Regions from separate parts of the Guptibacillus sedimenti genome, predicted to be linked through region 3. Evidence: riboswitches for the same ligand, from Rfam matches in the RefSeq annotation. Region 3 holds a riboswitch; each other region holds the start of a gene.

Region 1 (7,590 bases), on a different contig from region 3:
AAATGCGATCAAGGTGGGTAAAGTCTTTGCAAATAATGATTAACGATGTAGTTCTAGGTAGTTTGCGAAAAGGAATTTTTAAATGGGGAATAAATAACTATAAAAATTATCCGTGGAGGCAAACTTCAAATCTCTGGCATGCCTTAGTAGCTGAGATTATGCTTCAACGTACAAATGCTGATCAAGTTAAACCGGTCTACCTTGAGTTTATCGAAAATTATGAATTTCCCTACAGCTATTTATCTGATCAATCTAGCAATGTTTTCGAAAATTTAGGATTAAGATGGAGAGAAGAAGTTCTGAAAAACTTAGCGATCGAACTTACTAATCTCGGTTTTATTCCTGAGGAAAAACTAGCATTATTAAACTTGCCTGGAGTTGGAAATTATATTGCTGCTGCCTACCGTTCTTTGCATTTAAATATTCCTGACACCATCATTGATAGCAATGTAGTGAGGTTATATGGGAGGCTTTTTGGGTTTAAAACAACACCTGAAACAAGGAGGAAAAAATGGTTTATAGAACTGGCAGAAAAGATGACTCCTGATAACGATCATCGTAATTATAACTACGGATTGATTGATTTAACTAGAGAGGTTTGTAAATACAAACCAGAGTGTGAAGTATGCCCCCTGCAGTCTGAGTGTGAGTATTATAAAACACAAGTGACTAATTGATTGGAGGATCTATATGCCTACCTACAACAAACTAGTAAGAGATTGCATCCCAGAAATCATTCGTGCAAACGGTAACAAATTCAACACTAGAATTCTTGATGAAAATGAGTACAAAGAAGAGTTGCAGCTAAAACTAAAAGAAGAACTTCAGGAGTATCTTGAAGCAATGGAAGATAGCCATGCAGTTGAAGAACTCGCTGATATGCTGGAGCTGATTTATTCGTTAGTTGAGGTGCATCATTCTTCTTTAGATGAACTGGAAGAAGTACGCAGGGAGAAAAGGGAAGTGCGCGGTGGGTTTGATGAACGGGTTTACTTGATTGATGTAGAAGATTAAACAAAGTAAAAAAACGAGCACTCTTTAGTGGAGTGCTTGTTTTTTTAGCTAACATCATAGCTTATACGAATGAATCGTTTTGCCTTCTCAAAATCTTCATCGGTGTAAATTGTTAGTTCCAGGTCACCGGTACCGTAGCGACCAATGTTACGAACATCTCTACTAAACTGATCTTCTAATGTAATTGTATCCGGATCAAATTTCAGAAAGAACACAACCTTGCCGTTTTGGGGATGTACTTCCAGACAAACGAATTTTTAATTCGCTTAAATGCTATGTAATATTTCAATGTCTTCATCTGAACCTCATCGCCTAAAGCCATCATATAAGACTTAATCGCTTCGAACCGATCTTTTAGCTCAGTGGTCGATTGGCCGATATAATCACTGACGGTTTTGTATGCGATTTGCTTTGTATCGTTTGAAGAGGTTGATAGTTAAGTAGTTTGAGCTGTTGTTGTATTAACAAGGTCTAACAAGATAAAGCCGTCATGATAGTGCTTGTATTGATAAAGCTCTATGTTTGGATTAATTTGTTGAACGGCATGTTCATCGTATTTCGTGAAGCCGCCAGCAATACAGAGAAGACGTGGACTACTCCAATCAATTGCATCAGCTAAGGAACTTCCATACTACCGCATGACCGTCCATCCAAACTCTGCTTTGTGATCAAGCAACCAGTCTAAATAAAACAACCCCCTGATTGATCACGTTCTCATTAATTGATCGTTTGTATTCAATAATAACGGGGGCAATGTTTTCATCGATACCCAGGTTGTCGATTCTACCAGCATGCTTTTCCCGGTTGTATACTCAGAGGCAAGAAAACGTACACCTAAGAACGTTTCTAGATGTTGCTCCATAATTTCTTGTATCGATTTTTCTACTGAAACCGACTGCCCTTCTAGTTCAGTAATGGATTCAGTGCCCAACTTAAATAATTTGATGTCTCCCAATGCTTTCACCTCCACCGTTATTATGGTATTCCATTCCATCCATAATTTACCATAATTATTTGTTTATCTTAACTTATCAATGAAAGATGATATAATATAAAATAATGGTAGATTCATCCATAATTACCTTGCATAACTAACTAGGAGTTTTTCCAATGAACGAGCATACTTTGAAAGAAACAATAAAAACTCTAAGCATCTGGAAAAAAGGCAATCAGCGTGCCCCACACAAACCTCTTCTTTTGCTTTATACACTTGCTAGATTACAAAGCGATCAGTCACAGTTCATTCCATATAAACAAGTGAAAGAAAAATTAACGAGTCTCTTAATTGAGTTTGGACCTAAGCGAAAGTCTTATCATCCTGAAGAGCCATTTGTAAGATTGAAGCATGATGGGATATGGGAGTTAAGAACAGCTTTGGAGCTCGACACTAGAAATCCAAACAATCGATTATTATTAGATCATCATGTAAGTGGTGGATTTACTGATGAAGTCTACCTTTTGTTAAAAGATAACCATCAGCTTTTATGTGAGATAGTAGATATACTACTTCGTAATCACTTTCCAGAAACATTACATGAGGATATTCTAGCTCATATTGGACTGGATCTAGAATATAAAGGCAAGCGTTCAAGAGATCCTTACTTCAGAGAAAGAATATTAACAGCCTATGAATATAGTTGCGCAGTTTGTGGGTTTAATGTTCGACTTGGAGACAAGCTTGTTGGCGTGGAAGCCGCTCATATTAAGTGGCATCAAGCTGGTGGGCCTGATGTTGAAAACAATGGGATTGCGCTTTGTTCCATGCATCATAAACTATTTGATCGAGGAGTCTTTACGTTGTCAGAGGAGAATAGATTTCTCGTAGCTGAGGAGGCACATGGGACAAGCGGTTTTCAAGAGTGGCTACTTCAATTTCATGGTAGGGGTATTCGACGTCCCATCCATCCGGATTACTTACCAAAGGATCGCTTTTTGAACTGGCATGTTAGGGAAGTTTTTAAAGGGCCGGAGCGGTATTTGTATGGTTAATGGTTAGGGTATTGATATTTATTAGATTCATCCGAAAGTTTATCTATGAAGGGGTGACAGGATGAGTAAGATAGAAAATGAGGTTAAAATTGCAGAGAAATTAAAATTTTGGGAAGAGCAAGACCATATTAATAAAGAGTTAATACCTAGAGTAATAAGTAATTATGATAAGATTTCAGATTTGACTTATCAATTAGAAAAAAATTTGGATTTCCTCGCAAACTTACAAGTGAAAATAGATAAAAGTAATGAAAATGTAAGCAATGAGATAAGGATTTTAAAAAAGGAAAATAGTATTCTTCAAAATAGAATTGAAGAGCTACAGAAAGAACTAATATTATATAAACAGGTTTTCAGGTCTATTAATGAAAATAAAATTGCTGTTTCAAATTCACAAGACAACGGTGAAAGAAAATCAACAGAAAATTTAAGGACGATTCCAAAGACTCGTCAAAAAAAGGATGAATCAAAAGGGTTAATTAGAGAAAATACCTTTATGAAAATTGGTATTACTAGTTCAATAGTAATTTCTATAATTGCTCTAGTAGTTTGAGGTGAGAAAATGAAATCTTATTCTTTACTTAATTCTTTAAAAGAAATTCCAAAAGTTGAATTAACTAAGCGCTATAAAAAAAATCATGAGATGATTTCTTTACTAGATTCTTTGAAGAATAAAGATGTTATAGTGCAATCAACAATTTACTCATCGATCATAGGCTATCAGATACTTGAAACAAGAAATATACCGGATGATTTATTTGATGCATATGCTTCCCAATACCCAAAAATGTTTAGTAGTGGAACGTCCTTATACGACAAGTATATAGAGACGATGGATAGTGGAGAATATTCTGTCCTGGGTCTGGTAAATGCAATTAAAGGTAAATTTTTTGAGTATCATGTTAAAGATGAGTTATCCATCCGTTATCCAGATTTTGATTTTTCGATATCACCTCTTGCAAACCAACCATTATGGGATATAAAAGGTGTTAACTCTAAAACAAATGAGGAAGTTTTTATTCAGGTAAAAATGATGACTTCAGAAAATTCGTACGATCTAACAAATACTATGCTAGAGAACCCAAACATTTATTATGCCACAAGCTCCGAGATTAGGGAAAAAATTCTTCATCAAAAACCTGAATTAGAAGAGCAATTCATACCGATAGAAGTTTCTAATTACGAGTTTACAATTGGTGTTAAAGATGGATTAGAAACTTTGAAAGAAAACATGGGAATTGATGTTCCAGATGAAGTTTTTGCTTTAGCCCCATATTCGACAGAGATCGTTTTAGGTGTGAGATTGTTATATGATCTGGCTTTAGTGAATAGAGATTTTAGACGTATAAAAACAACAGAAAAGGCACGTTTGGCAGCAGTAAAGGTTTTAATACTTTTTTCAAGGTTTGGTGTAAATACTATTCTAGGAATCGCAGGTTCTTCACTTGGAACAGTTATAACACCGGGAATAGGGACGGCAATAGGAGGAGTTAGTGGTGTAATAGTAGGCTCTATGATAAACAAGAAAATTGCCCCATATTCTCTGGAATTAGCCTACAAGCTGTTATACATTGACGAAGAAGATATGTTTTATTATAAAAATATAGATAAAGTTCATGATTTAGCCTACGAATATAGAAACGAAAGATTGTCATTACAAAGTATAAACCTAGTGTAGAGTTTGAATCTTATGCCCGCGATATTATTATAAGGTTAGAAATTATTTCGAACTTCAAGATGCAAATAAAATCGTGGCCTTTTAAGTATTTTATTTTGATACTTCTTGGATTATTAAATATACTTATACCAACTAAATAAGGTTATCAAGAGTGAACGAGAGTACGGGCTCTTTGACTTCACAGCAACCTGCCAGGCGGTAAGGTGCTCCAACCTGCAAAGCATGGCTTTGAATGATAACGCACGGATAGCGGAGGCTCTTTGTTGCATTCATTTGCAATGAAGGGCCTTTTATGTTTATTTGTTGAATACCTTGTTTATAACACTAAGGGGGATGAGTTTGTGAATGTTAATCGATTTGCACGAAGCGTCATGGCGAAAAGTTATGATGGGGAAAGTTTTTTATTACACGTGGCAGAAGTCATGGAGCGTCAGCTGAAGGAGTGGGACGCAGCGTATGAAGTGGTCGTTATGAAGCTGATTGACTATGAAGTCGTGATTAAAAAGGAAAATCGTTCTTATGAACTGTTGCTTACTGAGAAAGACTTGCTTTTGCTACAACAGACATCACCTTATGCACTGGATCGTTATTTGTGGCAGGCATTCGAGAAGCAGGGGCTTCCGATTGTGAGAGGGAATGGGGATTATATTGAAAGTATGATATGAGTCAATGTTAATAGAAGATGATTTTGCCAATTCATTTTGATGATTCGAAATCGTGGATGTTTGGGGAATAGATTTGGAAGCTTTTAAGCATAAGCTGTAAAACTATTTTTTGAAATGAATCGTGTATTCTTTCTGAATGCTTTTGAAGTTATTTATTGTGGTAAAATTAAACTATTAAAGTAATGGATAATAAAAGTGGTAGAAGAAATATGGATCTTGTTTTACTTTTTCTTTTGATTTTTTAACATTACGAAATTTCCCTATTATAGGAGCGTTCTAATATGAAAACGAAAATGAACTATTTCATCTTATTTTTAACGATCATTTTTATAGTTGGTTGTACCAACTTAGAAGAGGCATCCAATAAAAATGCAGAAACAGATACACAAGAAGTAGGTACAGTTGAAACAAATGAAAATAGTGAAAAAGAAGAAACGAACACTGCGGTTGCTGATGAACCAGTAGAAGAGGAAACACCAGACCCAACAGATGATGAACAGTTCGCAGGATACGAACTTATTGAAGTGGATGGTGGAGATTTGTCTGGACATCGAGAACCTAACGTCGTTGTTGATATTGGTTACGGTGACCGTGAATATTGGGCATTTACGAATGAATACGGACAATTAATACGTGTCGTTGCTGACGAAATCATTCTACAAGATGATCGTAACGAACCTGTATTATCGTCTGGACGGTACTATTCTGATGAGGCCAAGGTTCCGGGCGTCGAAAGTGACGTGTTAGACGAAGGACATATTATTGCTGATTCTCTAGGAGGGGTATCGAATGCTTATAACATTACCCCACAAGAGAGTACACTTAACCGACATGGTGATCAAGCTTATATGGAAGACGCGATCCGTAGCGCAGGTGAAGCTACTGATTTCGAAGCCATTATCACCTATTCGGATACAGAAAAGCAGATACCTTCAAGTTATGAGTACACGTATACGTTGAACGGAAATGAGATCGTTGATACATTTGATAATGTGAACCCTGATGAAGTTAACGCATCGCTCGGCTTAACTGAGAGTGAGCCTGACGATTCAACTCCTTCAGACACAGAGGGTGATATTTCTAGTATTGATACAAACGGGAATGGGCAAGTGACGATTAAAGAAGCAGAGGCAGCAGGTTATAGTATGCCGATCATGAGTGATCATTGGTTATATCCTTATATGCGTGATAATGATAATGACGGTATGGTAGGTGAATAAGAGTCTACGCTTCGCCGGGACGGTTCTCGCATCGCCGGGACGGTTCTTATGATGCGATATTTCGAAAAAAGGTAGAGGAGTATTAATTATTAGTATAATTGATGCTCCTTTTATTTTGGAGATGGAATCGTTAGAACCGTCCCGACGATTCTCTAAACAGCATAAGAGGTTCATAGAAATAGTCCTTTTCTCTTGGTAGAAAAGGACTATTTTTGTGGAATGCGTCGAAAGACATAGAAAAGAAGGGAAAGAGAGGGTATTCTAAGTTTAGAAATTAATGGAAGAAATGAGAGCTGGCATTTCTTGCTCGACAATACAGCGGCTATACCTAACTAGACGTACACATAGACTTCATTTGTGGTGAAACGAGGTTTGGTCGAAAAGGAGGTTGCGGTGCTAAACGAACTAGAAGAATTTAAACGTTATTTAGAGCGTATGAAGTATCGGGCAGAAGCCGAGGCGTTGGAAGCGTATCTAGGAAAGGTAAGGGAAGCTAGATTTGATATCGATGATAGTAAACGAGTCTTTGATCACCATCATTCGACTTACTCGTCGAATTGGAACGGCGAGGCGCGCGAAGCTTATGAAACCCTTATCGGAGAACTGGAACACGCAACTCAAAGTGTGTATGCGGTTCATGAGGAACTGACCTCTGCGATTAACGAAGAAATCGACCGACTTCTTCAGAAAGCGGAGGGCTTGAAGTGACGAGAATAGCGATAAAATCAGAACAATTAGATCAGCTGGCAAGCGGCATCCAAGATGCCGAGCGAAAAGCAGATGAAGCAATCAGCGATTTTAAATGGAACTATCAATCTCTTCTAATGAACATCACGGGCGCGAACACCGGTAAAATTGATGCCCTTCAAGCGGAGTTACAATATGAAATGCGCAAATACCGGGACAAGCTCCATGACCTGCAGGCGGCAGTGAAATTAACTGAGAGAAAAATGACGGAAGAAGATCACTCGCTTTCGGCAAAGTTTGGCCTTATGGCATTAAAATTCAGTGGTTTAAACAAGCT
Region 2 (7,590 bases), 170 kb from region 3:
GCCTACTGGGGCAGAAGTGACGTATTATTGGGAAATTAGCGTGGCGGAATACGAAGGTAAAATCTATGCATATGCGAAGGCGGACGAATTTGGAAGAAAAATTCGCTGGCACCAAAGTGATCAGCCTGATAAAGAAAGTGCTCTTACAGTCATTCAAGAAAAATGTAAATCTCAAAGCAAGTAAGAAAAAAGCTAGCGAACTTTGCTAGCTTTTTTAGCACATCGTAACCTATCCAGGTTGTTCATTTTGGCATGCGTTCGGTACATTCAGGGTACGATGAAGAAAAATGGCCAACAAGATAGGATGACGAACGCATGAACCAGAAAATCATAATCCTTAGCACACTTTTATTAGCGCATATTCTCTTGTTTTTAAGCTTTGTTCACTATCCAGAAACGTTTTGGCCTGTTTTTACTGTCACACTTGCGATTTTAATTTTCCTAAGTGTGAAAACAGGAACGCTTTCGTTTCGAAAAATAACAATTAGCAACTGGTGTTATATCCTGATTAGTGCCATCTTGCTTTATGCGATTTCGTATATTGGAATAGAAGGAATCAAGTGGGTTTATCCCTCATTATTTGAAGACATGGAACGCTTTTACGATATTGTGGAACCAGTTAAAGCCTGGCATTTTATTAGTCTTATTCTAATCGTCATCCCAGGAGAAGAGATATATTGGAGAGGGTATATCCAGCAACAATTGAAACGGTATAAAAAAGGAGACACCATTTTCATCGCAACCATTTTATATGCGACAGCCCATCTTTACTCAGATGCCTATTTATTAGTAGCAGCAGCAATAGGCGGCGGAATGGCGTGGGGATGGCTATATGAAAAAACAAAAAATTTTTGGGTCCCACTCCTATCGCATATTCTTTTCGATCTTCTTATTCTCGTTTTTATTCCGCTACTTTAAGGAACAAATGACTTTTCCTAATGGGGAAGGTCGTTTTCTTTTTCACTCAATCCCTGCAAATGATGTCACTATTCTAGACTAAGCGGTTGCGACTTGGTTATACTTCTAGTAGTATTAGAATGAATGGCTAAGAATTGAAAAGAGGGTTATAAATGAAAGAATCAATATACGGATTAACGTTTGATCAGCTAACTGAATGGTTGCTAGAACGTGGTCACAAAAAATTCCGTGCCTCCCAAGTTTGGGATTGGCTCTATAAAAAACGTGTTAAAGAATTTTCTCAAATGAATAACGTAAATAAAGACTGTATTAAGCTATTGGAAGAGAATTTTGCTATCCAGACATTAACTCAAGAAATCAAGCAGGAATCTTCTGACGGTACGATTAAGTTCTTGTTCAAACTACAAGACGGAAACGTTATTGAAACGGTACTCATGCGTTTTCATTACGGTCAATCGGTCTGTGTGACGACACAAGTAGGTTGTAATATCGGTTGTTCCTTCTGTGCAAGTGGACTTCTTAAAAAGAGCCGTGACCTTACAAGTGGAGAAATTGTTGAGCAAATTATGAACGTTCAGCACGCCCTTGATGAAAAGGCTAATGAAGAACGCGTAAGTCACATTGTTATTATGGGAATTGGGGAACCATTTGATAACTACGATAATATGATGGACTTCCTTCATATCGTTAATTCTCAAAAAGGTCTTTGCATTGGCGCTCGCCATATCACGGTTTCTACAAGTGGACTTGCGAAGCAAATTTACGATTTTGCCAATGAAGATTTACAAGTGAACCTTGCGATCTCACTTCACGCGCCTAATGATGAGCTTCGAACCAAGATTATGAAAATCAATAAAGCTTATCCACTTGGAAAACTAATGCCTGCAATTGATTACTATCTTGAGAAAACCAACCGCAGAATTACGTTCGAGTATATCATGTTGAGAGATGTTAATGATCACGTAGAAGAAGCGAAACAACTCGCCAATCTACTAGCTGATAAGCGCCATCTTTCATACGTAAACTTGATTCCATACAACCCGGTTGATGATCACTCTTATCAGCGTAGTGAAAAAGAATCGATTCTTGCGTTCTATGATACGCTTAAGAAGAACGGCATTAACTGCGTGATCCGTCATGAGAACGGGACAGACATTGATGCAGCTTGCGGTCAGCTTCGTAGTAAGCAAGTGAAGAAACTAGAAAACGCAGGAAAATAGCACGAATAAAAAGACGCTCACCATAAATGGTGGCGTCTTTTTATATACAAAGGCAATCACACCAACCATTTTTTAATGCATACACTGAAAACAAGCTAGCTTGAGTTCAACTTGTGAGTAAGGAGACAAAATATGAAAGGTTTAATGATTGTTTTTAGTTTACTATGCATCTGGATTGGATCTGGACTATACACGGATTATCAACGTGAAAGCCTACCTTTTGAGTTAATGGGGGAAGATACAAGCATAAAGTCTGGATATAACGATATTTATATTTTTAGAGAAAATAAACAAATTACTTCACTTGAAGTGTTCGATCAAACTAGAGAACGGGTAAAAGTATATCAAATAGATGATTTAAAGGACCTATACCCATCAGCTTCTTATATAAAAGGAGAAGTGAAAGAAGGAAAACTCTATCTTTTATACGATGAAGGCGGAAAAGTTGTTTCCAAAAGAGTTGTAGTTGGTGCCAGAGGATCTTTATCATTTATGCCTGAAAGAAAATAAATTTTCCTAACAAATCGCCAATTCGTTTTCAGGATTGGCTTTTCTTCTTATAAGAATTAAGTTGATCGGGTCATCACAACAGCAATACCTGTTATAATGGCGTTACTATTGCATAGAGAGGGATTTATATGACAAAGAGCCTTACGAACTCTGAGAGAGATCAAATACTACAAGATCTTACATTTGACCAACAATCATATCTTATGAATATTCTTAAACGAGGTAAAAAAACAGCATTTGCGAATGTGATTGCTCAAAGTAAAGGAAGAATGATTCCAAACGGAGCTACTGATGAGGAAATTGGAATGTTGCTTGACGATTGGATACTAGACGATTACCTGGATGCAGGCGCTGTCTCAGAAGATCTAAAATGCGAATGTGGTCGTGCATTACGCTATCAATATATTGTTCGACATGTAAAAACAGGTGAAGTGCGTCGTTTTGGTATTAATCATTTCGAAGAACACACTGGCTTACCAGGTACCATCGTAAAAGAAGTTGTACAAGGTTTTACAAAAATTGATTATGAGTTAGATGAACTCTTATTAAAAATGCAAAACGGCTCTCCTACATATGACATCCCTGAAGGTTTGAAGCTACCAACCGATATTGAAGAGCCACTTTCCTTACAACTTCCGTTACTTGATCGACAAGAAAAACGGTTAAATAGTTTAATCAGAAGTTACCGTGAAGAAAAAGAAGCGTTACAAAGAGGTAGTAATACGTTAGAGGCTTTAGATATCCCAACACAGAAAAAAGAAGACTTGAAACCTAAAGAAACTCTAACTCAAGATGAGTTACAAGGCTCTTTTGATTTGTTCGCTGAAGAAGCGCAGGAACCTTTACAAGAAATAACAAGTGAGAAACCGAAAGAAACTTATTTTGTGGGAGATCTTTCGTTTCCAACTCAGAAAGCGATAGACGGCTATATTCAACAAGGTACAGAGAGTGCGTTGATGATTTGCGAGCTCTTAATCAAAGAAGGAAAAGTTCAAGACAAACGCTACTCGACAAAGAAACCGAAAATTTACTATGCAGTTTGCACGTATCTCGATTCTTATGTGGCATCGGGCTCCATGTCTGTTGAGCCGCTTGGACGGGAAGATCGCATTTATCGATTAAAAAGAGGACGATGATCCTGACATTTCATAATTATCAGATAAAGCATTGACATTTCATTATACCAGGTCTATAATTTCAAACATGTTCGAAAATTAAATCAATACTCTTATCAAGAGTGGCGGAGGGAATAGGCCCTATGATGCCCGGCAACCTTTCAACTTCAGTTGAAGCTGGTGCCAAATCCTACAGATGATGTCATCTGGAAGATAAGAGGAGGATTCTGTTAGTAATCCCTCTTCTTATTTTTTAAGAAGAGGGATTTTTTATTTTACAGAGAATAAGGAGCTGTTACACATGAAAAGAACACTTCAACAACGCCTGCAAGATGGCCCAGTCATTTGCGGGGAAGGTTATCTGTTTGAATTAGAACGACGTGGTTATCTCCAAGCAGGATCATTCGTGCCAGAAGTTGCCCTAGATAATCCCGAAGCTCTTAAACAAACCTATCGAGATTATATGCTTGCAGGATCTGATGTCGTGCTAGCTTTTACGTATAATGGCCACCGAGAGAAAATGAGAATTATTGGAAAAGAAGAGTTGCTAGAGCCCCTCAATCGACAAGCGATTCGTCTTGCAAAAGAGGTAGCAAAAGAACACCCTGAAGAAGAAGCACTTGTAGCAGGCAATATATCAAACACAAATCTATTTGACCCTGACGATGAAGACAGTAAAGAACAAATTCGTTCCATGTTTGCTGAAATGGTAAAATGGAGTAAAGAAGAAGGCGTTGATTTCATTAATGGGGAAACATTTTATTATTACGAAGAAGCGAAAATAGCCTTAGAAGAAATTCAAAAACATGATCTTCCAGCAGTTATTACACTTGGACTTATGAGTGAAAACATTTTAAGAGACGGCTATACCGTTGAGGAAGCTTGCCGGTTGCTAGAAGAACATGGAGCGCTAGTTGTAGGAATGAACTGTTTTCGAGGACCCGCTACAATGCAGCCATACATCGAGAAGATTAGGCAGTCTGTTACTGGATATGTTGGCGCACTCCCCATTCCTTATCGCACCACAGAAGAACATCCAACATTTTTTAACTTACCTGATGGCGGCTGTGCCTGTACATTGCCTACAGAGACAACCTTTCCAACATCTCTCGATCCACTTTATTGCAACCGTTATGAATTAGCAGAATGGGCAAAAGAAGCAAAAAGTGTCGGGGTAAATTATTTTGGACTATGTTGTGGTGCTTCTCCAAGTATGTTGAGAGAAGTCGCTGAAACAGTAGGTAGAAAAGCTGTGAATTCTATTTACTCTCCAAATATGGAGAAACATTTTCTGTTTGGATCAGATGAATCGTTAAAGAAAAACAATACGGCATATCGACAGAAGGCATAGATGATGACAAAACGGAGCGGGAAACCTCTCCGTTTTTTACTGCAAAAAGAATAGGCCAGTAACGTATTGGCAATAACGATAAAAAGAAAGTGAAAATGGAACCAATACAGATATGTCTGCATGTAATAAAACATCAATACATTTTACGATTGATCCCGGCCCGATTTTTGTTATAAAAGCAGCTTTTCGCAATGAAAAATCTTGCTTTTTATATCCTTAGCGTAAGATTCATTTGAAAATAGTAGCTTCTTTTGTCAAAATGATCATATTCAGACATCAGTTGTGTTATTATTTTAAATGTGTTTGAATATGTGACACAACGAAACTCTAATGAAATCATAACAAAAAGAACTTGTTTTATAAGCGAGGTAGCCTATGGATAATCAAAATGTAATAAATGAACTCCGCTCGATTTTGCCAGAAGCGGAATTGAAAATAAATGAGCCTTTAAATGCCCACACCTATACTAGGATGGGTGGATGTGCAGATGTTCTTGTTTTTCCTAACACAATTGAAGATGCAAGAGCTGCGGTAGAATATGCTTTTCAAAAAAAATATCCTTTAACGATACTCGGGAAAGGTTCGAATGTAATCATTCAAGATGGTGGTATTCGCGGTATTGTCTTGAATCTATCTTCTTTAAAATCGATTAATAAAAAAGACAAAAAAGTGATTGCTCAAGCAGGCGCTCGAATTATTGATGCATCTGAATTTGCGCGTGATGGCAAACTTAGCGGTCTCGAGTTTGCATGTGGTATACCAGGTTCTGTTGGTGGAGCTGTTTATATGAACGCAGGAGCATACGGTGGAGAGATAGCTGATTGTCTCGAAAGTGTGCTCGCTGTAACGAAAGAAGGAAAGTTAATTAAATTAACCGCTGATGAACTTGATTTATCTTATCGTCACAGTAACGTAGATGAAAAAGGTTTGCTTGTTTTAGAAGCAACCTTCGCTCTAAAAGATGGCGACTATAATGAAATCAAAGCGATCATGGATGACCTAACTGAGAAGCGCGAAACAAAACAGCCGCTAGAATACCCTTCTTGTGGTAGTGTATTTAAACGTCCTCCTGGACTATTTGCAGGTAAATTAATTCAGGACTCTGAACTCCAAGGTACACGAATCGGTGGGGCCGAAGTTTCTAAAAAGCATGCTGGATTTATTGTAAATATCGATAATGCTACTGCAACAGACTATTTGGATGTGATTCATCACGTTCAAAGAACAGTAAAAGAAAAGTTTGATGTCGAGCTTGAACGTGAAGTACGCGTTATTGGTGAACCACCTGAGCAAGCATAAAGAGAAGTCAGCCACTCAATTGAGCGGCTGTTTTTTTGTGATTTATTTAAGATAGACAACTTTTGATCATACTGTGAACAAATTCAATCTGCACGATAAGTGCACAATTTCTAGATAAAGTAGTCTTTGATGGTAAATGAAACCAATCATAGGAGGGTATATATGAAAACAAAAAAAGTTATTTTAGGATTAGGATTATCACTATCACTTATTCTTGCAGCATGTGGAAACAATAACGAGGGCATAAATCAGGAGTCCGAAAACAACCAATCGACTTCTAACACTTCAGCAAACTCCGAGAATCACATGGAAGAGATGGAACACTCCGGCTCTTCAGAAGTACCTGAAGGGTTAAAAAGGGCTGAAAATCCTGCTTATCCAGAAGGCAGTAAAGCAATCATTGAAACAGATCATATGAAAGGAATGAAAGGTGCAGAAGCCACGATCTCAGGAGCTTTTGAAACTACCTCATATGTTGTTTCCTATATGCCTACGAATGGTGGAGAACTTGTAGAGAATCACAAATGGGTGATCCACGAGGAACTTGATCAACCTGATAACGCGCCTTTAACACCCGGTACAGAAGTAACGCTTAATGCTTCCCATATGAAAGGGATGGAAGGAGCCAATGCAACAATTGATTCAGCCAACCAAACTACTGTTTATATGATAGACTATATGCCGACAACTGGAGGCGAAGAGGTAACCAATCATAAATGGGTAACGGAAGATGAATTATCTCCTATTGAGCAATAAAGTTTATAGATGTCGCGCAATGGCGAATGAATAAGACAACACATAAAGGATGAATTGTTTTGAAGAAACATTGGATAATAATTTTTGGGGCGCTGCTTCTTATTATTGCAGGATGTCAGGAAGAAAACTCAAAACCAGTAGAAAGCAATAATGAGGTAAAGGAAACCCAAAAGAAAGAAAAAGAAACGGCATCGTTATCAGAATCAAACTTTTATAAACCGACTTCACGCAAGCAAATTAACCATGTTCATGGAATCGGGTATCCTGGCAATCAACATGAATTATTCGTGGCGACTCATCTAGGACCGCTGATTTATCTTGATGGAACCTGGTATGAAGCTAAAGCAAACAACCATGACTATATGGGCTTCCAGGCCGCGTCTGATGGTTTTTATAGTAGTGGACACCCTGGCGAAGCATC
Region 3 (7,590 bases):
AACAGTACCAAAAAATAAAAAGTCGAAAAATAATATTATCCCAATTCATGTTGCGAAGGTCCTTTCTTAGCCAGTTTGCTCATCTTTCAATTTCTGATCCTCCGCAATTAAGTCTGCAGTTAACTGTCCTGAGAGTGTGACCATCGGTACCCCACCGCCTGGATGTGTCGAACCACCTACGAAGTAGAGGTTATCAATCAATGTACTTCTAGATGGGATTTTGAATCCTCCGTTCACTTTACGATCGGTAGCAACTCCGTAAATCGATCCGCCATTAGATCCATATAAATTTTTAATATCATCCGGTATAAATTGATATTCGAATTCGATCGATTCACGAAGCCCTGTCATGCCCATTCTTTCTAGCTTATCAAGCACAATTTCGCGGTATCTCCCGCGATGTTTTTCAAAGCTCTCGCCAGGCTGAAGTGGAGGAACATGGGTTAACACAAATAAATTTTCTTTTCCAGAAGGTGCTTGTGTCGGATCAGATTTTGAAGAGACGCCAATATAAACAGTTGGATCGTCAGCAGGAACACCTTCATCAAAAATTTGTTTGAATTCAAGCTCTGGATCTTTCGAGAAAAAGAAATTGTGATGTTGAAGCTGATCGAATGTTTTATTAACCCCAAGTAACAGAACAAGACCTGATACAGTCGGTGTATATTTTTGGAGATCCTTTTTCACTTTTTCTGCTCCAGGTTCGCCTTTTAAAAGCGTCTCATGTGCAGGAATTCCTTCAAGGTTGCTGACAATTAAATCAGCTTCCATCGTTGTTCCATTTGCAAGCTTTACGCCAGCGGCTTTTTTGTTTACAGTAAGAATCTCAGCTACCTCTGTATTCACTTGAACGTCGACCCCTAGTTCATCGAGAAGCTTTAGCATTCCTTCTGCTATGTTGTACATCCCGCCTTCAACATAATAGATTCCTAGACCAAGTTGGACGTACACAAGCTGTGATAGGATAGCAGGAGAATGATAAGGCGAAGAACCTATATACATAATGAAGAAGTTGAAAAGCTGTTGAAGATGCTTATCATCAAGATACTTTTCTGTAGCCTGATTCATTGATTTCATCGGATCCATTGAGAGAAGATCTTTAAATGAGTGAAGCTTTTGCAAATCTTGAATGCCTGATAAACTTTTCTTGTAAAAACTTTTAAGGCTCAGGTCAAACATCGTTTTGCAATAATCTAAGTAGGAGAGGAAGTTGGAATAATCTTTCTCTGAGCGTTTATGTACCTCAGATAACATGACCGCGATGTCACTCGTTACATCAATTTGTGCACCGTCTTCAAAAAAAGTTCTCCACTGAGGTTCAATTCGCTTAATCGTCATATAATCGTTTACATTTCGATTCGCACTTTTGAACAGTTTCTCGAGCACCCAGGGCATTGTGAGGATGGAAGGTCCTGTATCAAACTTAAATCCTTGACCGGAACGTTTGTTTAACTTACCACCAGCTCGTTCGTTTTTTTCAAGTACAGTTACTTTGTGTCCATCTGCAGCGAGGCGAATAGCGGCTGAAAGTCCACCAAGGCCAGCCCCAATTACGATTGTTTTTTTGCTCATTCCTTCTCCTCCTTCATCAAATTAGCGTCATGAATCGACTTTTGTACACTGTCATTGTATAGTTTAGGTATAACCTTTGTAAAGGAATCATAACGCTGTTAAAGTGTTAAGTATGCTTTGTTGTTAATTACCTAAAAATGGATAGGTTAAACAATGTTGAAGTGAGGAATGCATATGCACGTTATCCACTTAACCATCCTAGAATTAATCTTAGTGAATATTTTTGCATGGCTGATTATTCATGTATCTATCTCTTATATTTGCCTTCGTTTGCCAGATTCCTTTTACGAATCAAAAAAAATTGGGTTAGAGAGCAACAAAAAGGAGTTGAATTTATATGAAGGCTTACGAATACGCAAATGGAAAACCATACTTCCTGATGGGGGAGACGTGTTTAAAGGTGGCTTTCGAAAGAAAGAGTTAAAGACACTTAGCTCATCCTATCTTACGAAATTTATTGTTGAGACAAGACGTGCAGAAGTGACCCACTGGTTCCTAATTCCGCCTTCCATTTTGTTTTTTTTATGGAATCCAATGAGTATTGGGTTCGTTATGGTTGGGTACGCACTAATTGTTAATCTTCCATTTATCCTGATTCAACGGTACAATCGACTCAGGTTAAAACCATTGCTAAGTAAACAGTTGAAAAAAGAGCAGCGCAGGGGGAATTCCATTGGAACATTTGGGGTTTGAGCAAACAGAAAAACGAAAAAACGAGCATATCGACATCTGTCTTACAGAAGAAGTTGAAGGGGCAGGATTAACGACAGGACTAGAACGCTATCGTTTTAAACACAATCCATTACCTGAGATTGCTTATGATGAAGTGGATATCTCTACTTCTTTTCTAAATAAAAAATTAAACACGCCATTTCTTATAAGCTCAATGACTGGCGGCACTGAACGAGCATGGGAAATAAATAAGCGTCTTGCCAAAGCTGCTGAAGCACATGGCTGGGCACTTGGAGTAGGATCGATGCGTGCAGCGATTCAAGAATCCAAATCCGTATATTCCTTTGATGTGAGAAAATATGCACCAACTATCCCGGTCCTAGCTAATATTGGGGCTGTACAACTTAATTACGGTTTTACCATTGAAGAATGTAAGCGAGCCATTGATTTAATTCAAGCTGATGCGCTGTTGCTTCATTTAAATCCACTACAAGAAGTGTTTCAACCAGAAGGCGACACCGATTTCCAGGATTTAATTGTTAAAATTCGTGAAGTAGCAAAGGCGATTCCTGTTCCGCTTGGAATTAAGGAAGTTGGTATGGGGATTGATGCGAAGACAGCTCAGCGCCTGATTAGCGCTGGGGCCAGCTTTATCGATGTTGCAGGGGCGGGCGGAACGTCGTGGATTCAAGTTGAAAGCTATCGTTCTCATCAAACGATGCGCAGGCAAGCTGCGAAGGCTTTTGAGGATTGGGGGAACCCAACCGCAGATTGTATCATTGATGTGCGAAAGCAGCACCCTGATGTACCAATGATTGCAAGTGGAGGGCTAAAAAACGGTGTGGACGCAGCGAAAGCAATCGCCCTCGGTGCAGATGTTTCTGGATTTGGAAGGGCATTACTTGAAAATGCCGTAAATGACACTGAAGAAGCGCTCTCAGAACAATTGAAACGAATTGAATTTGAATTACGAACTGCTATGTTTGGGATTGGTGCTTCGTCTATTAACAGGTTAAAATACAATAGCGCATTACGTAAGAAATAGTCAGGGCCCAGGCTCTGGCTTTTTTGTTTTTGTATAGGTCGCCTTCTAGCGTGCAAACTAGAGCAGAAGGAGGGCGAACTTATTGGATTGGTTATCTGTGTTTCCTTTTATCGTAGTGATAGTGGTTGCGATCAAAACTAAGCTAGTGATTCCAGGTCTTACAGCAGGACTGTTAACGGCCTCATTTATTTATAAACCGGGCGTAATTAGTGGTTTACAGCAGTTTTATGAGTTTATCATGAGTGGTCTTAAAGATGAGAATAACGTTAAAATCGTTCTTTTTCTCTATATGTTTACCGGGTTAATTGGATTAATGAAATATACAGGTGGAATTAAAGGGTTTGTTCATCTAGCCTCTTCGAAAATCAATACAAAAAAAGGTGCATTGTTTCTTACTTGGATCTCGACAATTGGAACCTTTAGCGCTCCGAGCTTTCGTATTGTAACAGTAGCACCAATCATGAAAGCTCTCCTCAATAAAGTGAAAATCACTCCTCAGGAACTTGGATTTGTGATCGAGACGACTGCAACTCCAGTGATTGTATTGATGCCAATTGCGACTGCTTTTGTTGGATACATGTCGTCTGTTGTTCAGCTTTCTTTAAAAGCAGAAGGCATTGAAGGTGATGGTTATCGCTATTTTCTTCAAAGTATTCCGTATAACTTTTTTTCCATCAGTATCATTCTAATCGGCTTTTATTTAAGTTTTTTTCATCACAGTAAAAAACAAGCGACTGATGCAGGGAATCAAGAGAAGGAGCTAGATGATCAGTGGGAGGACTGTCATCCAGCCGTAGCAAAAGACCTTCCCCAAAAACCGTTCAACTTATTACTGCCGCTTGGAGGAGTCATACTGTTAACTCTTTTTCTTACGTATTGGAGTGGGTATGAAAAAGGCTTTACCTCCTTACTTCAAGCATTCATCGAGGCGGATGTGCTTGATGCCATGGTATTTGCTCTATTAACAACGGTACTACTTACATTCCTTTTTTATTTATTCCAGCGTTTCTCATTAAAGGAACTCGTGACTTTCTTTATTGAGGGAGGAAATGAAATGATGCCAGTGATCGTATTGTTAACGGTTGTGTGGGGGCTAGCGTCATCAACTGAGGCGCTTGGTTTTTCGACATTTGTCACCTCTAATCTTGATTGGATTCCATCGTTATTCGTCCCGCCTGTTTTATTTCTTGTAGGTGCGTTTATTTCGTATTTCATTGGTTCGTCGTGGGGAACTTGGGGAATTTTAATGCCGCTTGGTATTTCGTTAGGCTATTCAACCGGAACCGATCTTCCTCTGGTCATTGGAGCCGTATTTGCTAGTGGGACATTTGGGGCTTTTTCTTCACCGTTAAGTGATAATACGAATACAATAGCGAGAATTTTAAAGTTAAACCCAATGACATATGCTAAATTTAAGCTAACTCCTGCTCTTATTGCAGCAGGGACGGCTGCAGTAGGATATTTTATTATTTCTTTTGTAATCTAGCTTGAGCACTTTTCTATTGACAACTGTTTTAATACCATTTATTATTGAGATTAACTTAATAATCCTTTATTTAAAGGATCTTCTTATTCAGAGAGGTGGAGGGACTGGCCCTTAGATACCTCGGCAACGGACCAATGAACATTTTGTTCATGCGGAACCGTGCCAATTCCTGCGGCGAAAGTCGGAAAATGAGAAGAGGCTCGGATTATCCAAACCCTCTTCTGTTCGGGCAGATGAGGGTTTTTTGTATGCATTCTCATCTGGAAAATTGTTTTAGTAGAGGGAGTGAACGATCTTGCATACACTAATGGATAACGACACTAGAAAACAGCAGCTTATTAAAAGCCTTCTTCAAAAAGGAATTTATAAGAAGGGTGAAAAACAGCTTTATATGTTAACACTAAATGAACTGGAAAACATATATGTTCGATCTGAAAAAATCAATACGATAACTGGAAACGGAGTGGTCAAAGTGGAGCAAGCAACATTTGCAGCAGGGTGCTTTTGGGGTGTAGAAGCACTATTTCAACAATTAAACGGCGTTATTTCGACATCAGCAGGGTTTACTGGTGGTGAAACAATTAACCCTACGTATGAAGATGTTTATTCTGAGTTAACAGGTCATGCAGAATCCGTGCAAGTTGAATACGATCCTTCCCTCATTTCTTATGAAGAGCTTGTGGAAGTGTTTTTTGAAAATCATAACCCAACTTCTTTAAATAGACAGGGAGAAGATATTGGAACCCGCTATCGCTCAGCGATCTTTTTCCATTCGAATGAGCAGGCAGAAATTGCATTAATTGCAAAAGAAAATCTTGAGCGTTCCGGGCGTTTTAAGAAGCCTGTTGTCACTCAAATTGTTCCAATCACTTCATTTTATCGTGCTGACGAATATCACCAAAGTTATCTTGCTAAGCGTGGACAGTCTTCATGTAAAATTTCGTAACACAAAAAAGCTTTTCCTCAATAGTATGAGGAAAAGCTTTTTTAGTTTGGTTGGTTTACACCGATTTGATCAAGAAATATCTTTCCTTTTGGAGAGGCGTTAAACTCAAACGTGATGGAATCAATCTCATCTAGCTTCAGAAGTCTGTTTTCCTTATTGAAAAGTTGTATCGGAATGTTAAACGTTTGAAGTACGGGTTCGGTAGGTTCACCGTAACGCCGTTCTTCAAAAAATTTTGTTTTTGTATGCTGAATAGGGAGTGCCCCGTGCATTGGCATAATATCACTTAATAATACGCTGGATGACTCACCGTTGGCCGAGCTTAAAGTTACCCTAAAATCAACCGGCTGTTGATCTTCTGCTTCCGATACGTTTGCTGCAGTAAATGTTAGTGAGCTATTCGGTTTGAAATTATATGGATCCTGTAACGGTTTCGTGAGATCTAGTGAGTAAGATGCATTTTTTGAATAGGATTGATCCCATTTCAAAAACACACCGTGAGTTCCTCTTTCCTTATCTCTACGAAATTCAAGTTCCCCTTCATACCACTGAATAAAGCTATTGGCTTCTATATCAATATAAGGGGATGTTGCGGTTAGCACGTTCACATCTTCCTCAAAATCACTTAAAATATGGTAAGTGGGATCTTCGTATTTACTAATATAAGTTGTCTTCGGTAACCACTCAAGTGCATATCGATAATCCTCAAACATTGGCTGATAACGATCATCTTCATGAAGAGTTGCTTCAAGAAAACCGGATACGTAAGTGCTTGCAATCTGACGCTGCTCATTGCCTTCAAGTAAAGGCTGTTTATTTAATAATAATGTAAAAGGGAAGTACGTATCATTTTCTCCCCAGGTGGTGTTAAATTGCCCATGATTAGCACCATCAATATAAAGAGACGATTTCATCGCATTTTCGCTACCTGTTAATTGAATACCGTTATATTGGCGATCTCCTTCAAATTCAGATAAGTCACTATCATAAGAACCACCAAGCAATAAATAGTTTACATCATCAACTTCAATTTTACGATCAGAGAGAGTTTGATAATCGGTTGGAGCCAGTGCAATTACGGTTTCAATCTTGTAGTTAAAGTCAAAACGCATGTTAGCATTGTTTGGATAGCGATCAAGTTCATTGAATTTTGCGGCAAGGATAGCTGCTTGTCCCCCGCGAGAGTGACCAATTAATGCAATGTGATCCATATCAACTTTATTGAAAAATTGGGTATCTTGTTGTGTCGATAGTGATTCAATTTCTTCAATGTGCTTTAATAATAGCCAGGCTCGGCCATTAATATCTCCAGATAGACCTCCTGACCATGAGGAGTTAAAGAAGTTTTCATCAACTGATACGGTCAAAAACCCTCTACTTGCAAGGAGCTCTCCTAAATAATTGTAGCCTTCATCTGAAAAATCTTCCATTTTATGATTTCCATGTACGATAAGAACGAGTGGGAAAGGCCCCTCACCTTCTGGCATAAATACACGGCCGTTTAGTGGAACATTAGCATCTTTAAAGCCCCAAAACCATTCCCGTTCTTTAGACCATTCTCCAATCATGCTTGAAGCGTTAACGGACCTTGTTTGGAGGTCGACTTCATTACCGAATTCGTCTCGTTGCTTATCAGTTCCACTTCCATATGTAAAAGTGTTTACGTCATGCGAACCATATTCCGATGGGTTTTGACTGACGGGGGAAAATGGCTCTACGGTGTTGGCGAGGCGCTCATCCAAGGTACCAGGGGTAAATAGCCAGTAACAGAAAATGCCTGTTACGAAAAACCCTAAAAGTAGCATGATGATTGAAAGTGGTTTCTTCAATCCAGTTGTTAGCGGGTATCCAAACAGTGCTCCAGTAATA
Region 4 (7,590 bases), on a different contig from region 3:
CATTATAGTCGTAAGGTAGTTCTGGTAGTTCAAATTTAGCCATTGTGAATCTCCTCCTCAAATATAATATGTAACTTGCTGTTAGGGCAACGTAAATTGCCACTTAAACATGATGACGTCACAAGTTTACATTAGCAGAATTGTCATGCGTTTTCAAATAATAAACATTTGAATGTCCGCAACACAGGTAAAGTTTCCCCTCATTATATGGAATTAAACATTTTAAATAAAAAAATCACTAATTAACAGTGGGAACTAGTACACTTAAAACATAAAAAAACTCGTCATTAAATGACGAGTGGGATCTTTATTGAGTGGTGGCTCCGGACGGAATCGAACCGCCGACACGAGGATTTTCAGTCCTCTGCTCTACCGACTGAGCTACAGAGCCAAATATGTATATCGTGTATTGTACATTTACTTTTAATAGTAATAACACCTTGTTATGAGTTTAGGTTGCCCCTAGGGGACTCCGATTAAATTTTAGCTTCGAGGTTTAATCGACGTAGTCAGAATTTAAAATTGGTTGCACCAAAGGCACTACCATTAAATTCTTTCGAAGAAGTAAATTCGACGTAGTCAGAATTTAAAATTGGTTGCGGGGGCAGGATTTGAACCTGCGACCTTTGGGTTATGAGCCCAACGAGCTACCGAACTGCTCCACCCCGCGACGATATAAATGTAATAATGCTTAACCTGCTTCAATATGCTGTGCACTGTTTCTTCCTCTACAAGATTAAGCTTCGATGTGTATCCGTCGAAACAACTCGATGTTGGTTCTTGGAAGTAACGCTCGTTGCTCCACCCCGCGACAATTTGAATGTAAGATACTGTGTAACCCATTATAGAAAAATGGAGGAGGAAGAGGGATTCGAACCCCCGCGGGCGACTAAGCCCCTGTCGGTTTTCAAGACCGATCCCTTCAGCCAGACTTGGGTATTCCTCCGATATGCATATGGTGGACCCTGCAGGACTCGAACCTGCGACCGGACGGTTATGAGCCGTCAGCTCTAACCAGCTGAGCTAAGGGTCCTTATGTAAATAGTGGGGCGGCTGATGGGAATTGAACCCACGAATGCCGGAATCACAATCCGGTGCGTTAACCACTTCGCCACAACCGCCATGACTAGTTATACTTTAAATGATATGGTAGCGGCGGAGGGGATCGAACCCCCGACCTCACGGGTATGAACCGTACGCTCTAGCCAGCTGAGCTACACCGCCATATGGCTCCACAGGTAGGATTCGAACCTACGACCGATCGGTTAACAGCCGATAGCTCTACCACTGAGCTACTGTGGAATATCTCTTAACGACAAGAACTAATATACCATATGATCAATTAAAGCGTCAATGCTTTTTGTGAATTAAATTTCATCACTTTGCAAATCAATCATGAAAATACTATATCACTCTTTCATTTCACCATCAAGATCTACAAAACGTAGACCAAAAATACGGTAATCATGATGGCCTGAAGAACCCCTTTCATAACTGCCCCCCCAAGGAAACCAAGTAAAGATCCTACACCAACTTGCACAGACTCTTTAAATGGTTTTCGATGAATCGCTAACTCTGCTACCACCGCTCCAATAAATGGACCAAGAATAATTCCCGCAAATGGAATAATAAACGGGCCGACTAACAAACCGATCGTACTCCCCCAAATCGCCGCTTTAGAGCCTCCATACTTTTTAACACCAAACAAATTACTCGCATAATCTGCTGCAAATAATAAAAGCGTGAGCATTACCTGAATGATCCAGAAAGATAATGTCATTGAACCAAAATCATAAAATATACCGTACAAAATAAAACCAGTATAAATAAATAAGACCGCTGGAATAATTGGGTAAATCAATCCAACAAATGCGATAATAAATGAGGCAACGATTAAAGACCAAAATAAAATATCCATACCTTCTCTCTCCCCTCTAACTGTAATCTATTTTATAGTAAATAGTATTTTCCTTCTATATAATATATAAAATCCCTGTGAAAATAAAAAGAAGCAGAGGCAATCCTCTGCTTCTATCGTTTACTCTTCTCCAATAACGGCTTCTGCGATATTTACCGCATGATCACCAATACGCTCAAGGTTACTGATGATATCAACAAAAACGATTCCAGCACTTCCAGTACATTCACCTTCATTTAGGCGAAGGATATGCTGTTTACGAAGTGTTCGTTCCATTTTATCAATTTTATCTTCCAGTTTCACAACTTCCTGTGCCTTCGCTATATCCCACTTATCAAGTGAATCAAAGGCTTCATGAAGTGCAGAAAGGGTTAGATTGAACATTTCATCAAGGTCTTGCATAGCAACGTCAGTCATTTTTACTTTATTGCTGATTTGATAATCAACCAATTCAACAATATTTTCCATATGATCGCCAATACGCTCGATATCACGAACAGAGTCCATTAACATACCGTGACGTGTTGACTCATCACCTGACAGAGAAGTTGCGGATAGCTGAATAAGGTAGTCTGTAATCTTAGTATCTAAATTGTTAATGGCTTCTTCATATTGAGCGGTTTTTTCTGCGCTCTTCTGACCTTTAGATATTAAGTAGTTGGATGCTTCCTTAACACCTTTATAAGCAAATTCACTCATTCGAATTACTTCTTCTTTAGCCTGTCCTAAAGCGACAGAAGGAGAACGTTCGATGAATACTGGATCAAGATGCTTCGGTTTATATTCTATCGTTGCATCATCACCAGGAATAATTTTTGTTACAAGATAAGCAAGTCCAGCAATGAACGGGAATTGGATCACAGTATTCGTAATGTTAAAGATCCCGTGTCCAAATGCAATTGTCATTTCTGGTGTCAAATTTAACGAATCTCTAAGATACTCAATAAATGGTGTATAGGCGAACAAGAAAATTAAGAATATCGCCGTACCAATTAAATTAAAAATAACGTGAGTCAGCGCCGTGCGTCTAGCTGCAACAGAGGCACCGATCGAAGCAAGAACTGCTGTAATTGTTGTTCCAATGTTATCTCCAAACAGAACTGGTAATGCAGCTTGAATATCCATCGCATTCTGTGAATAAAGTCCTTGTAATACACCAATTGTAGCACTAGAACTTTGCACAATAACTGTAAATACCGTACCAATTACAACGCCTAATAACGGGTTTGAACTCATGCTCACTGTGAGTTCTTGGAAAGCCTCAAGACTTCTAAGTGGCTTCATTCCTGCACTCATTAATTCAAGTCCAAAGAATAACGCACCAAAACCAAAAACAATTTGCCCTGCGTAATTAATTTTCTTGTTTTTAAAGAAGAAAATTAATAGAGAACCAATAGCAATGATTGGTAGAGCGTAATCTTTAATAGGAAAACCAATAATAAATGCTGTAACAGTTGTTCCAATGTTAGCTCCCATTACAACACCAATCGCTTGCTTGAGAGTCATAAATCCTGCATTAACAAGACCGACTGTTAAAACCGTTGTCCCTGAACTACTTTGGATGAGAATCGTAACAATGATCCCGGCTAGCACACCCATAAATGGGTTCGTCGTAAAGCGATCAAGAATGTCTCTTAATCGATCACCTGCAGATCGTTGAAGGCCATCTCCCATATACTTTAGTCCAAACAGGAAAATACCAAGACCTCCCACAAACTGAAAGATCATCTCCTGAACGTTGAGTTCCATCATTTCAACCCCTTGCACTCATGTTTTATTTTTTTCGACAATACTCAACAAAGTCCCTTGTCTATTATCTACATCGCTCCCCTCTTTGTAAAGAGTTAATATAGAATTGTAATGATATTATGATGAAATCAATTTTGTTTCAAGAAAGTTTCAGCTAGTTTATTGTTCCCATCTACTTATATAAGATAAACTGGTTTAGTGGGATTACCCTCACATACCAGAAAGGAGATTTTCAATTTGAACGTTTTTAAACAACTGTATTATAGCTTATTTTCTCCAAAAATGATGGCGCGATTCCGTTTTCAAAAACTAGGGAAGCCGATATTGTATGTGTTTCTCCTAATGCTACTTTCTTCTGTACCTATAGGGATTATTACCGCGGTTTCGTTTACCAATGCTTACGAAGACCTTAAAACACATATGGGAGATTTACCTGAATTTACTTTAGAAGATGGCACACTAAAAAGTGACCAATCTGAACCACTTATAAAAAAAGAAGATGGAAACACGTTTATTTTTGATGCTACAGATGAAATAAAGCCCGACGATGTTGATTCCTATGAATCGGCTATTGCGTTCCTAAAAGATCGAATTATCGTAATGGATAGTGGGACAAGACAAGAGTTTAATTATAGTAATTTCAGTTCAATGACTTTTACAAAACAAGATGTAAGTGAACTCACGCAAAATTTAGATAACTTGCTCCCGATCTTTATCCCACTCTTAATCTTTGTCGTCTATTTATTCCAGACTGGCCTCAAATTTATCGGAATTACCGTTCTAGCGACAATCGGTTTATTATTAAAGTCACTCGCGGGTAGAAAAGCATCTTATAAACAACTCTGGGTCCTATCGGTTTATTCCGCTACGATTCCAACCCTTTTCTTTACTATTATGGCTTTAGTAAAAACAACCGTCCCATTTGGATTTCTTCTCTATTGGTTTGTAGCCATCATGCTACTCTACTTAACCATTAAGGAAATTCCTCTTCCGAAAAAACGTGTAACGAACGAAAGACCTAATTCACCTGAGTAAAAATTTTGATTATTTTATCAAATCACTTGATTTTCGCTTTAAAGTAATGTAGATTATGTAAAAAGCGACACATTAAAATTCCATATACTTTCAATTCTTATCAAGAGAAGCAGAGGGACTGGCCCGAAGAAGCTTCAGCAACCACCGGATATTTTCTGGAAAGGTGCTAACTCCAGCAAGTTGAATTCAACTTGGAAGATAAGAAGAAGAGCAACCAAAGTCTTCTTCTTATAGAGGGCTTTTTTTTATTGCCCTTACTTAATGAAAAGGAGATTGATTATGACAAATAACCATTACAATACGCTACTTGTTCAACTAGGTAATAAATCAGATCCACAAACAGGCGCTGTAAATCCTCCTGTTTATTTTTCCACCTCCTATAGGCATGAAGGAATTGGGCAATCAACAGGGTTTGATTATTCAAGAACAAAAAACCCTACTCGCTCGATTCTAGAGTCTGCAGTAAATGAACTCGAACATGGTGACCAGGGCTTCGCATTTAGTTCCGGCATGGCCGCCATCCAATCAATTATATCTTTATTTAAAACCGGAGATCATATACTCGTTTCAGATGACCTATATGGTGGCACATATCGATTATTTGCTCACGCAGAAAAGCATTTCAACATATCATTCACCTATTTTGACAGCCAAAATATTGATAGCATCGCACCATTAATAACTCTGTCTACTAGGGCAATCTTTATCGAAAACCCTTCAAATCCCCTAATGAAGTTAACCGATGTTGAAGAGATTGTGACGATTGCCAAGACATACAATTTATTGTCAATCGTAGACAATACGTTATTCACTCCTCTTCTACAAAACCCTCTTTTACTAGGGGCTGATATTGTTATTCATAGCGCAACGAAATACCTTGGGGGTCACAATGATGTGCTTGCAGGACTTGTCATTGCCAAAGGTGAAAAGCTCTGTGCTGAGATTGAACAATATCAAAACGGTGCTGGAGCGGTTCTTTCTCCGTTCGACTCCTGGCTTCTCATTCGAGGAATGAAGACATTACCTCTTCGACTAAAGCAACATGAGGAGAATGCTCGAGCCATCGCAACATACTTAAGAAATCACGACGCAATAACTGACGTCTTCTATCCTGAAAAAGGCGGTATGCTGTCGTTTCGATTACAGTCTGAAGCATGGGTTGATCCATTTCTAAGGAATTTGAAACTGATTACCTTTGCGGAAAGTCTTGGAGGCGTTGAGAGCTTTATTACTTATCCAGCCACACAAACACACGCCGATATCCCAGAAAAGATCAGACTCGAGAAAGGTGTTTGTAATCGACTTCTCAGATTTTCAGTAGGAATTGAACAAATCAACGATTTAGTGAAAGATCTAGATCAAACGCTAGCAATTTTCAAAGAGGATGGTGTGCGACATGACGACTAATTCATATACATTTCAAACAAAACTTCTTCACAACGAACATAAATTTGATAAAAGCACAGGAGCCGTCAGTGTTCCAATTCAACAAGCATCTACCTTTCATCAATTGGATTTTGATCAGCCCGGAAAATATGATTACAGTCGCTCTGGTAACCCTACCCGTGAAGCTCTAGAAGAAACGATTGCAGACCTTGAAGGTGGCGTTAGAGGGTTTGCATTTGCTTCTGGTATGGCCGCTATCGCTACTTCTTTTATGCTCCTTTCACAAAATGACCATGTTTTGATTTCAGAAGATGTTTATGGCGGGACGTATCGGATGATCCACGATGTTCTCTGCAGATTTGGAATTAGTCATACTTTTGTCGATATGACTGATTTAAATAAAGTTGCGAACGGGATTCAATCCAATACAAAAGTGATCTACATCGAGACACCTTCTAATCCGTTACTTAAAGTGACTGATATTCAAGCCGTCGTTAAATTAGCGAAAGCGAATCATTGTTTAACGTTCGTTGATAACACCTTCATGACACCTGCCCTCCAAAGACCACTGGACTTCGGCGCGGATATCGTTCTTCATAGTGCCACAAAATTTATTGCAGGACATAGCGATGTTGTTGCAGGTCTTGCCGCAGTTAAAAATGAAAAGCTGGGCGAAAACCTTGCTTTTTTGCAAAACTCTTTCGGATCCATTTTAAGTGCTCATGATTCCTGGTTAGTTCTTCGCGGATTAAAAACATTACATTGTCGGCTCGATCAATCTTCAAGATCGGCTTTCCGGCTTGCTCATGCACTCCTTAAAGAGCCGCTTGTAGAAGAAGTTTATTATCCTGGGTTCTCTTTCCATCAGGGACATTCGACTCACCTTTACCAAGCAGCGGGTCCTGGGGCTGTTCTTTCTTTTCGACTACCTGATGAAAACGCGGTTCGATTGTTTACAAAGAACGTGCAACTTCCAGTTTACGCTGTTAGTCTTGGTGCGGTTGAATCGATTCTCTCTTATCCAGCGAGAATGTCTCATGCATCTATGTCAGCTGCCGAACGAAACAAACGCGGGATTACAGATGGCTTGTTACGCTTATCTGTGGGGCTTGAAAATGCTGATGATTTGCTTCAAGACTTTAAACAAGGTTTTGCTGCCATTACTAAACTTTACGCTCCTACAGCCGGAGGTGCTAAAGGATGAGCTTACTTGAAGATCTCGAGCACAAAATTTTGATTGGTGACGGTGCGATGGGGACCCTTCTTTATTCATACGGCATCGACCAATGTTTTGAAGCGCTGAATCTTTCACATCCGGATCAAGTATTAAATGTTCACCAAGCTTATATTCATGCCGGCTCAGATGTGATTCAAACCAATACGTACGGCGCGAACTATAGCAAGCTATCACGATATGGACTTGAAGATCTAGTAAAAGAGATCAATAAGGAAGGCGTTAAACTCGCTCGAAAGGCTGCGACAGACTCTACTTACGTTCTTGG

The links. Region 3 has a riboswitch for S-adenosylmethionine ahead of msrA (peptide-methionine (S)-S-oxide reductase MsrA). Riboswitches for the same ligand answer to the same signal wherever they lie in the genome.
Region 1: it holds a riboswitch for S-adenosylmethionine, as region 3 does, so the genes downstream of both, PQ578_RS10360 (hypothetical protein) here and msrA (peptide-methionine (S)-S-oxide reductase MsrA) in region 3, are expected to answer to the same signal.
Region 2: it holds a riboswitch for S-adenosylmethionine, as region 3 does, so the genes downstream of both, PQ578_RS15655 (homocysteine S-methyltransferase family protein) here and msrA (peptide-methionine (S)-S-oxide reductase MsrA) in region 3, are expected to answer to the same signal.
Region 4: it holds a riboswitch for S-adenosylmethionine, as region 3 does, so the genes downstream of both, PQ578_RS07040 (methionine biosynthesis PLP-dependent protein) here and msrA (peptide-methionine (S)-S-oxide reductase MsrA) in region 3, are expected to answer to the same signal.

The regions. Positions count from the first base shown of each region.
Region 1 is NZ_JAQQWV010000002.1:397,321-404,910, forward strand. Features, by position in the region: gene PQ578_RS10330 (HhH-GPD family protein) at 27-677, shown strand; gene PQ578_RS10335 (nucleoside triphosphate pyrophosphohydrolase) at 691-1,014, shown strand; gene PQ578_RS22420 (hypothetical protein) at 1,059-1,229, opposite strand; gene PQ578_RS22425 (hypothetical protein) at 1,721-1,969, opposite strand; gene PQ578_RS10345 (phosphorothioated DNA-binding restriction endonuclease) at 2,125-3,003, shown strand; gene PQ578_RS10350 (hypothetical protein) at 3,065-3,556, shown strand; gene PQ578_RS10355 (DUF456 domain-containing protein) at 3,566-4,681, shown strand; SAM riboswitch class I at 4,821-4,923, shown strand; gene PQ578_RS10360 (hypothetical protein) at 5,023-5,346, shown strand; gene PQ578_RS10365 (DNA/RNA non-specific endonuclease) at 5,628-6,566, shown strand; gene PQ578_RS10370 (hypothetical protein) at 6,960-7,274, shown strand; gene PQ578_RS10375 (HNH endonuclease) at 7,271-7,590, shown strand, end outside.
Region 2 is NZ_JAQQWV010000003.1:232,855-240,444, reverse strand. Features, by position in the region: gene PQ578_RS15680 (hypothetical protein) at 1-184, shown strand, start outside; gene PQ578_RS15675 (CPBP family intramembrane glutamic endopeptidase) at 316-918, shown strand; gene rlmN (dual-specificity RNA methyltransferase RlmN) at 1,071-2,138, shown strand; gene PQ578_RS15665 (hypothetical protein) at 2,271-2,648, shown strand; gene PQ578_RS15660 (DUF3895 domain-containing protein) at 2,777-3,784, shown strand; SAM riboswitch class I at 3,874-3,983, shown strand; gene PQ578_RS15655 (homocysteine S-methyltransferase family protein) at 4,065-5,114, shown strand; gene murB (UDP-N-acetylmuramate dehydrogenase) at 5,490-6,413, shown strand; gene PQ578_RS15645 (YdhK family protein) at 6,576-7,169, shown strand; gene PQ578_RS15640 (F510_1955 family glycosylhydrolase) at 7,229-7,590, shown strand, end outside.
Region 3 is NZ_JAQQWV010000003.1:404,633-412,222, reverse strand. Features, by position in the region: gene PQ578_RS16425 (carotenoid biosynthesis protein) at 1-49, opposite strand, end outside; gene PQ578_RS16420 (phytoene desaturase family protein) at 67-1,572, opposite strand; gene PQ578_RS16415 (glycosyl-4,4'-diaponeurosporenoate acyltransferase CrtO family protein) at 1,747-2,265, shown strand; gene fni (type 2 isopentenyl-diphosphate Delta-isomerase) at 2,246-3,289, shown strand; gene PQ578_RS16405 (Na+/H+ antiporter NhaC family protein) at 3,372-4,775, shown strand; SAM riboswitch class I at 4,856-4,970, shown strand; gene msrA (peptide-methionine (S)-S-oxide reductase MsrA) at 5,071-5,721, shown strand; gene PQ578_RS16395 (hypothetical protein) at 5,763-7,590, opposite strand, start outside.
Region 4 is NZ_JAQQWV010000001.1:1,437,978-1,445,567, reverse strand. Features, by position in the region: gene PQ578_RS07095 (superoxide dismutase) at 1-43, opposite strand, end outside; tRNA gene PQ578_RS07090 (tRNA-Phe) at 316-391, opposite strand; tRNA gene PQ578_RS07085 (tRNA-Met) at 594-670, opposite strand; tRNA gene PQ578_RS07080 (tRNA-Ser) at 854-946, opposite strand; tRNA gene PQ578_RS07075 (tRNA-Ile) at 957-1,033, opposite strand; tRNA gene PQ578_RS07070 (tRNA-His) at 1,046-1,121, opposite strand; tRNA gene PQ578_RS07065 (tRNA-Met) at 1,148-1,224, opposite strand; tRNA gene PQ578_RS07060 (tRNA-Asn) at 1,228-1,302, opposite strand; gene PQ578_RS07055 (DUF456 domain-containing protein) at 1,436-1,918, opposite strand; gene PQ578_RS07050 (Na/Pi cotransporter family protein) at 2,039-3,667, opposite strand; gene PQ578_RS07045 (DUF1189 domain-containing protein) at 3,905-4,702, shown strand; SAM riboswitch class I at 4,797-4,907, shown strand; gene PQ578_RS07040 (methionine biosynthesis PLP-dependent protein) at 4,982-6,109, shown strand; gene metC (cystathionine beta-lyase) at 6,099-7,292, shown strand; gene PQ578_RS07030 (bifunctional homocysteine S-methyltransferase/methylenetetrahydrofolate reductase) at 7,289-7,590, shown strand, end outside.